Regions from separate parts of the Streptomyces coelicoflavus genome, predicted to be linked through region 1. Evidence: riboswitches for the same ligand, from Rfam matches in the RefSeq annotation. Region 1 holds a riboswitch; the other holds the start of a gene.

The links. Region 1 has a riboswitch for glycine ahead of gcvT (glycine cleavage system aminomethyltransferase GcvT). Riboswitches for the same ligand answer to the same signal wherever they lie in the genome.
Region 2: it holds a riboswitch for glycine, as region 1 does, so the genes downstream of both, gcvP (aminomethyl-transferring glycine dehydrogenase) here and gcvT (glycine cleavage system aminomethyltransferase GcvT) in region 1, are expected to answer to the same signal.

What each region holds. Positions count from the first base shown of each region.
Region 1 covers NZ_CP108218.1:2,499,492-2,503,695, forward strand. Annotated here, with positions in the region: gene OHA99_RS10840 (enhanced serine sensitivity protein SseB) at 1-571, opposite strand, end outside; gene OHA99_RS10845 (AAA family ATPase) at 676-1,344, opposite strand; glycine riboswitch at 1,522-1,615, shown strand; gene gcvT (glycine cleavage system aminomethyltransferase GcvT) at 1,771-2,904, shown strand; gene gcvH (glycine cleavage system protein GcvH) at 3,065-3,442, shown strand; gene glyA (serine hydroxymethyltransferase) at 3,457-4,204, shown strand, end outside.
Region 2 covers NZ_CP108218.1:6,966,094-6,970,297, reverse strand. Annotated here, with positions in the region: gene gcvP (aminomethyl-transferring glycine dehydrogenase) at 1-2,227, opposite strand, end outside; glycine riboswitch at 2,405-2,500, opposite strand; gene OHA99_RS31295 (PRC-barrel domain-containing protein) at 2,650-3,027, shown strand; partial or broken gene OHA99_RS31290 (DNA polymerase IV) at 2,943-4,204, opposite strand, start outside.

The DNA of each region.
Region 1 (4,204 bases):
GGTCGGCGGTCTCGACGGCGGCCAGGCAGCGGCGCGCGCTGCGGACCACGCCGGTGGCGGCGAACTCGGCGGAGGCGGCGGCCAGGAAGTCCACCGGGTCGTCCTGCCAGTCCGGCTCGAAGAGGCGGACCCGGCCGCCGGACGCGGGGCCGTCCAGCGGGGTGCGTCCGGCCCGGCACAGTTCGGCCACGGCGGGCGGCGGCAGCGGGATGCCGACCACGCCCTCCGGGTTCACCGCGAGGCCGACCTGCGGGGGCAGACCGCGGGCGAACTCCGCGGCGGGGGCGACGGTGTACGCCATGTGCGCGCCCGCGACCTGGCGGAGCTGCTCCTCGGAGCTGAACACCGGTACGTAGGCCTGGCCCTCGATCTCCAGCGACGGCAGGTCGAGGGGGCCGCTGTGCGGGCCGCCGCCGTTGGGCAGGGGTATCCACAGGAAGCTGCGGCCGAGGACCTCCACGATCCGGCCGCCGGCCGCCGGGACGCCGAGGGAGGCGGACAGCACCTCCTCCAGCTCGTTGCCGGGCCACCCGCCGTGCGGATGGGGGTGCGCCTGTGCCGGGAAGTCCATCTGCCTACCTACCGCCTGCCTGGTACCGCTGTTCACGGCCGTTTCGTGGCCGCCGCTTCGTGGCTGAAAGGCTAACCCGTTCGACCCCGGTGCCCTACCGTGCGTCACCCGGTGAAGGCGATCCGGCGGAGGGTGTCGGCCGCCGCCCGGTCGAGGACCACCGCCGAGGCGCAGCCGGCGGGCAGGGTGCCCCCGGTCACCGCGCGCAGCAGGCGGGAGTTGGCCGCGCGGTGCCGCAGGAACGCGTACCGCGACACGCCCCGGCCGCGCTCGCGCTGGCCGGCCAGGGCCTCGTCGGGAGCGACGTCGAGGAGCAGCAGGTGCAGGGTGCCGCCCCGGCGGCGGGCCTCGCGGGCCAGCCAGCCGCGCACCCAGGCCTGGGTGCCGCAGTCGTGCACGACGACGCCCTCGCCGGAGCGCACCGCGCGGCGCAGTCCGGCGTAGTGGGCGAGGCGGACCAGGGGGCGGTAGAGCGCGTACGGCAGGAGGCGCGGCATGCGGCGGTCCCAGCGGTCGCGGGTGTCCTGGGAGTCGAGGCGCGCGCCGCGCACGGTGCGCCGCATCAGCGTGGACTTGCCGCTGCCGGGCAGGCCGGTGATCACCACCAGGTCCCGGGGTCCGAAGAGCAGGGCGTGCGGGCTGTGGCCGTCGCGGTCCCTGAGGTCGCGGACGACGGGTGCGGTCAGTGGGGCGCAGGCCTCCGGGGCCGGGGCGGCGGGCTGCTTGGGCAGCGCGAGTCCCGAGGTCGTGGCGTACGCCGTGGTCCTGTTCACCGTGATCGTCCTCCCCTGGGGCGGTACACGAGTACCTCCCCGTCGAGTGTAAAGAGAAGGTAATGCGCAGGTCTCGCGTTTTCGTTCGCTTACTGCCACAAGCCGGTTACAGATCACGGTCTGCCATGGATCGACCCGGCGTGCAATGATGGCGGCGCCAACTGCATACCGGCCGTTTGAATCCGCGCGGGAGAGTCCCCGGCCGCGCCGGGGCGCCGAAGGAGCAAGTCCCTCCCTTGAATCTCTCAGGCCCCGTTACCGCGCGGGCGAGGCACATCTGAAAAGCGGACCGCCCCCGACGGCGGTCCCACCCAAGGTGCAAGCCCTGATCGCCGTACTCCGGTGGCCGTGGCGAACCTCTCAGGTTCCGATGACAGATGGGGAGGACCGACCTCGCCACGTCCTGTCATGGGAGACGACCGACCGATGAGCAGTACCGAACCGCGCCGTACCGCGCTCGACGCCACGCATCGCGCCCTGGGCGCGACGATGACCGACTTCGCCGGCTGGGACATGCCCCTGCGCTACGGCTCCGAGCGCGAGGAGCACGTCGCGGTGCGCACCCGCGCCGGTCTCTTCGACCTCTCGCACATGGGCGAGATCACCGTCACCGGCCCGCAGGCGGCCGAGCTGCTGAACTTCGCGCTGGTCGGCAACATCGGCACCGTGAAGCCGGGCCGGGCCCGCTACACCATGATCTGCCGCGAGGACGGCGGCATCCTGGACGACCTGATCGTCTACCGGCTCGACGACACCGCGGCCGTGTCTGCTCACTACATGGTGGTCGCCAACGCCTCCAACGCCCAGGTCGTGCTGGACGCGCTGACCGGGCGGGCGGGCGGCTTCGACGCCGAGGTGCGCGACGACCGCGACGCCTACGCGCTGCTCGCCGTGCAGGGCCCGGAGTCCCCGGGCATCCTCGCGTCGCTCACCGACGCCGACCTGGACGGCCTGAAGTACTACGCCGGTCTGCCCGGCACGGTCGCCGGCGTCCCGGCGCTGATCGCGCGTACCGGCTACACCGGCGAGGACGGCTTCGAGCTGTTCGTGAAGCCGGAGCACGCCGTCGAGCTGTGGCAGGCGCTCACCAAGGCGGGCGAGGGCGCGGGACTGGTCCCGTGCGGCCTGTCCTGCCGGGACACGCTCCGCCTGGAGGCGGGCATGCCGCTGTACGGCAACGAGCTGTCGACCGCGCTGACGCCGTTCGACGCCGGTCTGGGCCGGGTGGTGAAGTTCGAGAAGGAGGGCGACTTCGTCGGGCGCGCCGCGCTGACCGAGGCCGCCGAGCGCGCCGCTTCGGAGCCTCCCCGCGTCCTGGTCGGCCTGGTCGCCGGGGGCCGCCGGGTCCCGCGCGCCGGGTACCCGGTCGTCGCGGGCGGCGAGGTGATCGGCGAGGTCACCTCGGGCGCTCCGTCCCCGACGCTGGGCAAGCCGATCGCCATGGCGTACGTCGACCCGGCGCACGCGGCCCCCGGCACCGAGGGCGTCGGCGTGGACATCCGGGGCAGTCACGAACCGTACGAGGTCGTGGCGCTGCCGTTCTACAAGCGCCAGAAGTAGACACTGGGCGGCACCGGCCCCCGGTGTCCCCGGCGGTGTCGGCCCCCGGTGCCCCCGGCGGCACCGGCCGCCTGTGTCCCCGGCGGCGTCGGCCCGTGTGACGTACCGCCCCACCACCCCCTTCACCAGCCACTTCCTCGCGTACAGGAGAATTCAGGCCATGAGCAACCCCCAGCAGCTGCGCTACAGCAAGGAGCACGAGTGGCTGTCGGGCGCCGAGGACGGCGTCTCGACGGTCGGCATCACGGAGCACGCGGCCAACGCGCTCGGTGACGTCGTCTTCGTGCAGCTTCCCGAGGTCGGCGACACGGTGACCGCGGGCGAGACCTGCGGCGAACTGGAGTCGACCAAGTCGGTCTCCGACCTGTACTCCCCCGTCTCCGGCGAGATCGCCGAGGTCAACGAGGACGTCGTCAACGACCCGTCGCTGGTGAACAGCGCCCCCTTCGAGGGCGGCTGGCTGTTCAAGGTGAAGGTCACGGACGAGCCCGCCGACCTGCTCTCCGCCGACGAGTACACCGCCTTCGCCGGCGCCTGAGGAGTCACGATCGCATGTCGCTTCTGAACACACCCCTGCACGAGCTGGACCCGGACGTCGCCGCCGCCGTCGACGCCGAGCTGGACCGCCAGCAGTCCACCCTCGAGATGATCGCCTCCGAGAACTTCGCCCCGGTCGCGGTCATGGAGGCCCAGGGCTCGGTCCTCACCAACAAGTACGCCGAGGGCTACCCCGGCCGCCGCTACTACGGCGGCTGCGAGCACGTCGACGTGGTCGAGCAGATCGCCATCGACCGGGTCAAGGCGCTCTTCGGCGCCGAGCACGCCAACGTGCAGCCGCACTCGGGCGCCCAGGCCAACGCGGCCGCGATGTTCGCGCTGCTCAAGCCCGGCGACACGATCATGGGTCTGAACCTCGCCCACGGCGGGCACCTGACCCACGGCATGAAGATCAACTTCTCCGGCAAGCTCTACAACGTCGTCCCCTACCACGTCGGCGACGACGGCCAGGTCGACATGGCCGAGGTGGAGCGCCTGGCCAAGGAGACCAAGCCGAAGCTGATCGTGGCGGGCTGGTCCGCCTACCCGCGGCAGCTGGACTTCGCCGCGTTCCGCAAGGTCGCGGACGAGGTCGGCGCGTACCTGATGGTCGACATGGCGCACTTCGCCGGTCTGGTCGCGGCGGGCCTGCACCCGAACCCGGTCCCGCACGCCCACGTCGTCACCACGACCACCCACAAGACGCTGGGCGGTCCGCGCGGCGGTGTGATCCTCTCCACGGCCGAGCTGGCCAAGAAGATCA
Region 2 (4,204 bases), 4.5 Mb from region 1:
CGGGCTGAAGCGGGTGGTTGGGCAGGTACGGCGCGAGGTGCGACCGCACGCCCACGGGGCCGACGCCGGGACCGCCGCCGCCGTGCGGGATGCAGAAGGTCTTGTGCAGGTTCAGGTGGGAGACGTCGCCGCCGAAGTGGCCGGGCTTGGCGAGGCCGACCAGGGCGTTGAGGTTGGCGCCGTCCACGTAGACCTGGCCGCCCGCGTCGTGCACCTGGGCGCAGATGTCGGCCACGTGCTCCTCGAACACGCCGTGTGTGGAGGGGTACGTGATCATCAGCACGGCCAGCTCGTCGCGGTGCTTCTCGATCTTGGCGCGCAGGTCCTCGACGTCGATCTCACCGTCCTCGGCGGTCTTGACGACGACGACCTTCATGCCGGCCATCACGGCGCTGGCGGCGTTGGTGCCGTGCGCGGAGGACGGGATGAGGCAGACGGTGCGCTGCTCGTCGCCGTTGGCCCGGTGGTAACCGCGTACCGCGAGCAGGCCCGCGAACTCGCCCTGGGACCCGGCGTTGGGCTGGAGCGAGACCTTGTCGTACCCGGTGACCTCGGCGAGCCGCTCCTCCAGCTCGCGGATGAGGGTCAGGTAGCCCTGGGCCTGATCGGCGGGCGCGAAGGGGTGCAGGGCGCCGAACTCGGGCCAGGTGACCGGCTCCATCTCGGTGGTCGCGTTGAGCTTCATGGTGCAGGAGCCCAGCGGGATCATGCCGCGGTCCAGCGCGTAGTCCCGGTCGGCGAGACGGCGCAGGTAGCGCAGCATCGCGGTCTCGGAGCGGTGCTGGTGGAAGACGGGGTGGGTCAGGAAGTCGTCGGTGCGCAGCAGCGCCTCGGACAGCGTCTCCCCGGTCTCCGCGTCCAGCGACTCGACGTCGCCCTCCACGCCGAAGGCGTGCCACACGCCGCCGACCTGGGCGCGCGTGGTGGTCTCGTCGCAGGCGAAGGAGACGTGGTCGGCGTCGACCAGCCGCACGTTGATGCCGTTCTCGCGGGCGGCGTGCACGATCGCGCCGGCCCGGCCGGGCACCCGCGCGGTGACCGTGTCGAAGTAGGAGCCGTGGACGATCTCGACGCCGCCGGCGGCGAGGCCGGCCGCGGTGATCGTGGCGTACCGGTGGGTGCGGCGGGCGATGGCCCGCAGCCCCTCGGGACCGTGGTAGACGGCGTACATGCCGGCCATGACGGCGAGCAGCACCTGCGCGGTGCAGATGTTGCTGGTGGCCTTCTCGCGGCGGATGTGCTGCTCGCGGGTCTGGAGGGCCAGGCGGTAGGCCTTGTTGCCGTCGGCGTCCACGGAGACGCCGACCAGGCGGCCGGGCAGACTGCGGGCGAACTTCTCGTGGACGGCCATGTAGCCGGCGTGCGGTCCGCCGAAGCCCATCGGCACGCCGAAGCGCTGGGTGGTGCCCACCGCGATGTCCGCGCCCAGCTCGCCGGGCGAGGTGAGCAGCGTGAGGGCGAGCAGGTCGGCGGCGACGGTGACGAGGGCGCCCAGCTCGTGCGCCCGGTCGATCACCGGCTTGATGTCGCGGACGGCACCGGAGGCGCCCGGGTACTGGATCAGGACGCCGTTGATCTCCCGCTCGGCGACCTCGGCGGGGATGCCCTCGCTCAGGTCGGCGACGACGACCTCGACGCCGGTCGGCTCGGCCCGGGTCCGTATCACGGCGACGGTCTGCGGCAGCGCGTCCGCGTCGACCAGGAACAGACCCTTCTTGTTCTTGCCCATGCGCCGGGACAGCGCCATCGCCTCGGCGGCGGCGGTGCCCTCGTCGAGCAGCGAGGCGCCGGAGGTGGGCAGGCCGGTCAGCTCGGCGACCATCGTCTGGAAGTTCAGCAGGGCCTCGAGCCGCCCCTGCGAGATCTCCGGCTGGTACGGCGTGTACGCCGTGTACCAGGACGGGTTCTCCATGACGTTGCGCAGGATCACCGGCGGGGTGAAGGTGCCGTAGTAGCCGAGGCCGATCATGGAGTCGAGGACCTGGTTGCGGTCGGCCAGGGAGCGCAGCTCGGCCAGCACCTCGGCCTCGGAGCGCGCGCCCGGCAGGTCGAGCCGGTCGGCGTTCTTGATCACATCCGGCACCGCGGCGGCCGTCAGTTCGTCGAGCGAACCGTAACCGACCTGCGCGAGCATCTTGGCCCGGGCCTCGTGGTCGGGGCCGATGTGGCGCTGCTCGAACGGTGCTGCCTGTTCGAGTTCGGAGAGCGGAGTGCGATGGGCGGTCATTGCGGAGGCCTCCTGGTCTGACGACCTTCGAGGGGCACCACGGCGCGGGTACCCGGACGGCCTCCCCCTCTGTCATCTCAACCTGAGAGCTTCACCGGAGGAGCCCGGAGGCTCTTCCGGCTTTCACCGTCGGTGAGAGCGGAAGCCGTCGACACCCGCCCTGCTTTCCAGAGTGACCTCGTCCGTGCGGTACGTGAGCCTGAGAGATTCCGGGGAGGATTTGCTCCTTCGGCGCCTCCGGTGGTGTCCGGAGGACTCTCCCGCGCGGGGTCAGCGGCCGTTTGCCAGCGTACCAGCGAGGCACTCGTGAGAGCTTCGAGTGGCCGACCGACCACATGTGCTCTTTTGTAGTACTTACGGATGATTAGGCGGCTGGTGTGCGACCCAGTGCGGCCCAGTGGTGCGATCAAGTGGAGGGCCCCGTGCGTACTGACATCGATCCGCGGAACCTGATCGGCCGCAAGGCGTTCGACCGCGACGGCACCAGGATCGGCACCGTGGACGAGGTGTACCTCGACGATGCCACCGGCGTCCCCGAGTGGGCGGCGATACGGACCGGCCTCTTCAGCAGGGACGCCTTCGTCCCCCTGGAGCCCAGCGAGCTGGTCGAGGGCACCCTGCGCGTGCCTTTCGAACGGTCCCTGATCAAGGAGGCGCCCGACTTCGGCGTCGGCCGCCATCTCTCGCCGGAGCAGGAACTCCAGCTCTACCACCACTACGGCCTGGACGTGGCGGCGGCTCCCCCGCCTCCCGACCGCGACTTCGGCAAGCTGGCCGGCAAGGGCAACGACGACGGCTGACCCGCCGCCCGCGCTACCCGGCCACCCGTCCCGCGGAGCCGCCCCCACCGGGCGGGCCGACGGGTTCTCCACCGGGTCTTCGCACCGCTGGGGAGACCAGCGGCAGAGGGTCCGCCGGGGCCAGCTCCGGGTCGTCCACCGGGAAGGTCCGCACCCGGCCGACGTCGGAGTACGGCGTCTCGAACCGCACGGTGACCCGTCCGAGGCCGCTGCCCTGCACCCACCCGTGCCCGAGCTCCGCGTGCCGTACGTCGTGCCCGGCGGGCCACCGGCGCTCGGCGGGCGAAGGAGCGTGCTCCTCGACGGGCCCGGCCTCGGGCTCCTCGGCCGGTTCCTCGGAAACCTCTCCCGCGGCCTGCGCGAACAGATCCTCCTGCGTGTAGTCGGCGAGCCCGCTGACGCCCACCCCGAGCAGCCGTACGCCGCCCGTGGTGTCCACCGAGTCCAGCAGTCTGGCGGCGGCCTCCCGCACCACCGCGGGGTCGTCGGTGGGTCCGCGCAGCGTCTCGGAGCGCGTCAGCGTGGAGAAGTCGTATCTGCGCACCTTGAGCACGATGGTCCGCCCGGACAGACCTGAGGCCCGCAGCCGCCGCACGCAGCGGTCCGCCAGCCGCCCCACCTCGACGCCGACCCGCACCCGGTCGTGGATGTCCACGTCGTAGGTGTCCTCGACCGACACGGACTTGGTCTCCCGCTCGGCCACCACGGGCCGCTCGTCGCGCGCCAGCGCCATGGCGTACAGCGCGTGGCCGTGCGCCTTGCCCAGCAGCCGCACCAGCTCGTCCTCGCCCGCCTCGGCGATCTCGCCGACCGTGGTGATCCCCGCCCGGCGCAGGTGGTCCCCCGTGGCCGGTCCCACGCCGGGCAGCGTCCGCACGGTCATCGGCTCCAGCATGGCCCGCTCCGTCCCCGGTGGGATGAGGACCAGTCCGTCGGGCTTGGCCTCCTCCGAGGCGATCTTGGCGAGCATCTTGGAGGCGGCGAGCCCGACGGAGCCGGTGAGGCCCGTGACGGTGCGGATGTCGGCGCGCAGCTTCCCCCCGGCCAGCCGCGCCGAATCCGCGTCCCGGGCTGCCCGGCCGGCCTCCAGGTCCACGAAGGCCTCGTCCAGACTGAGCGGCTCCACCAGGGGCGACAGCTCCCGCAGCAGCCGCATGACCTGCTCGCTGATCGACCG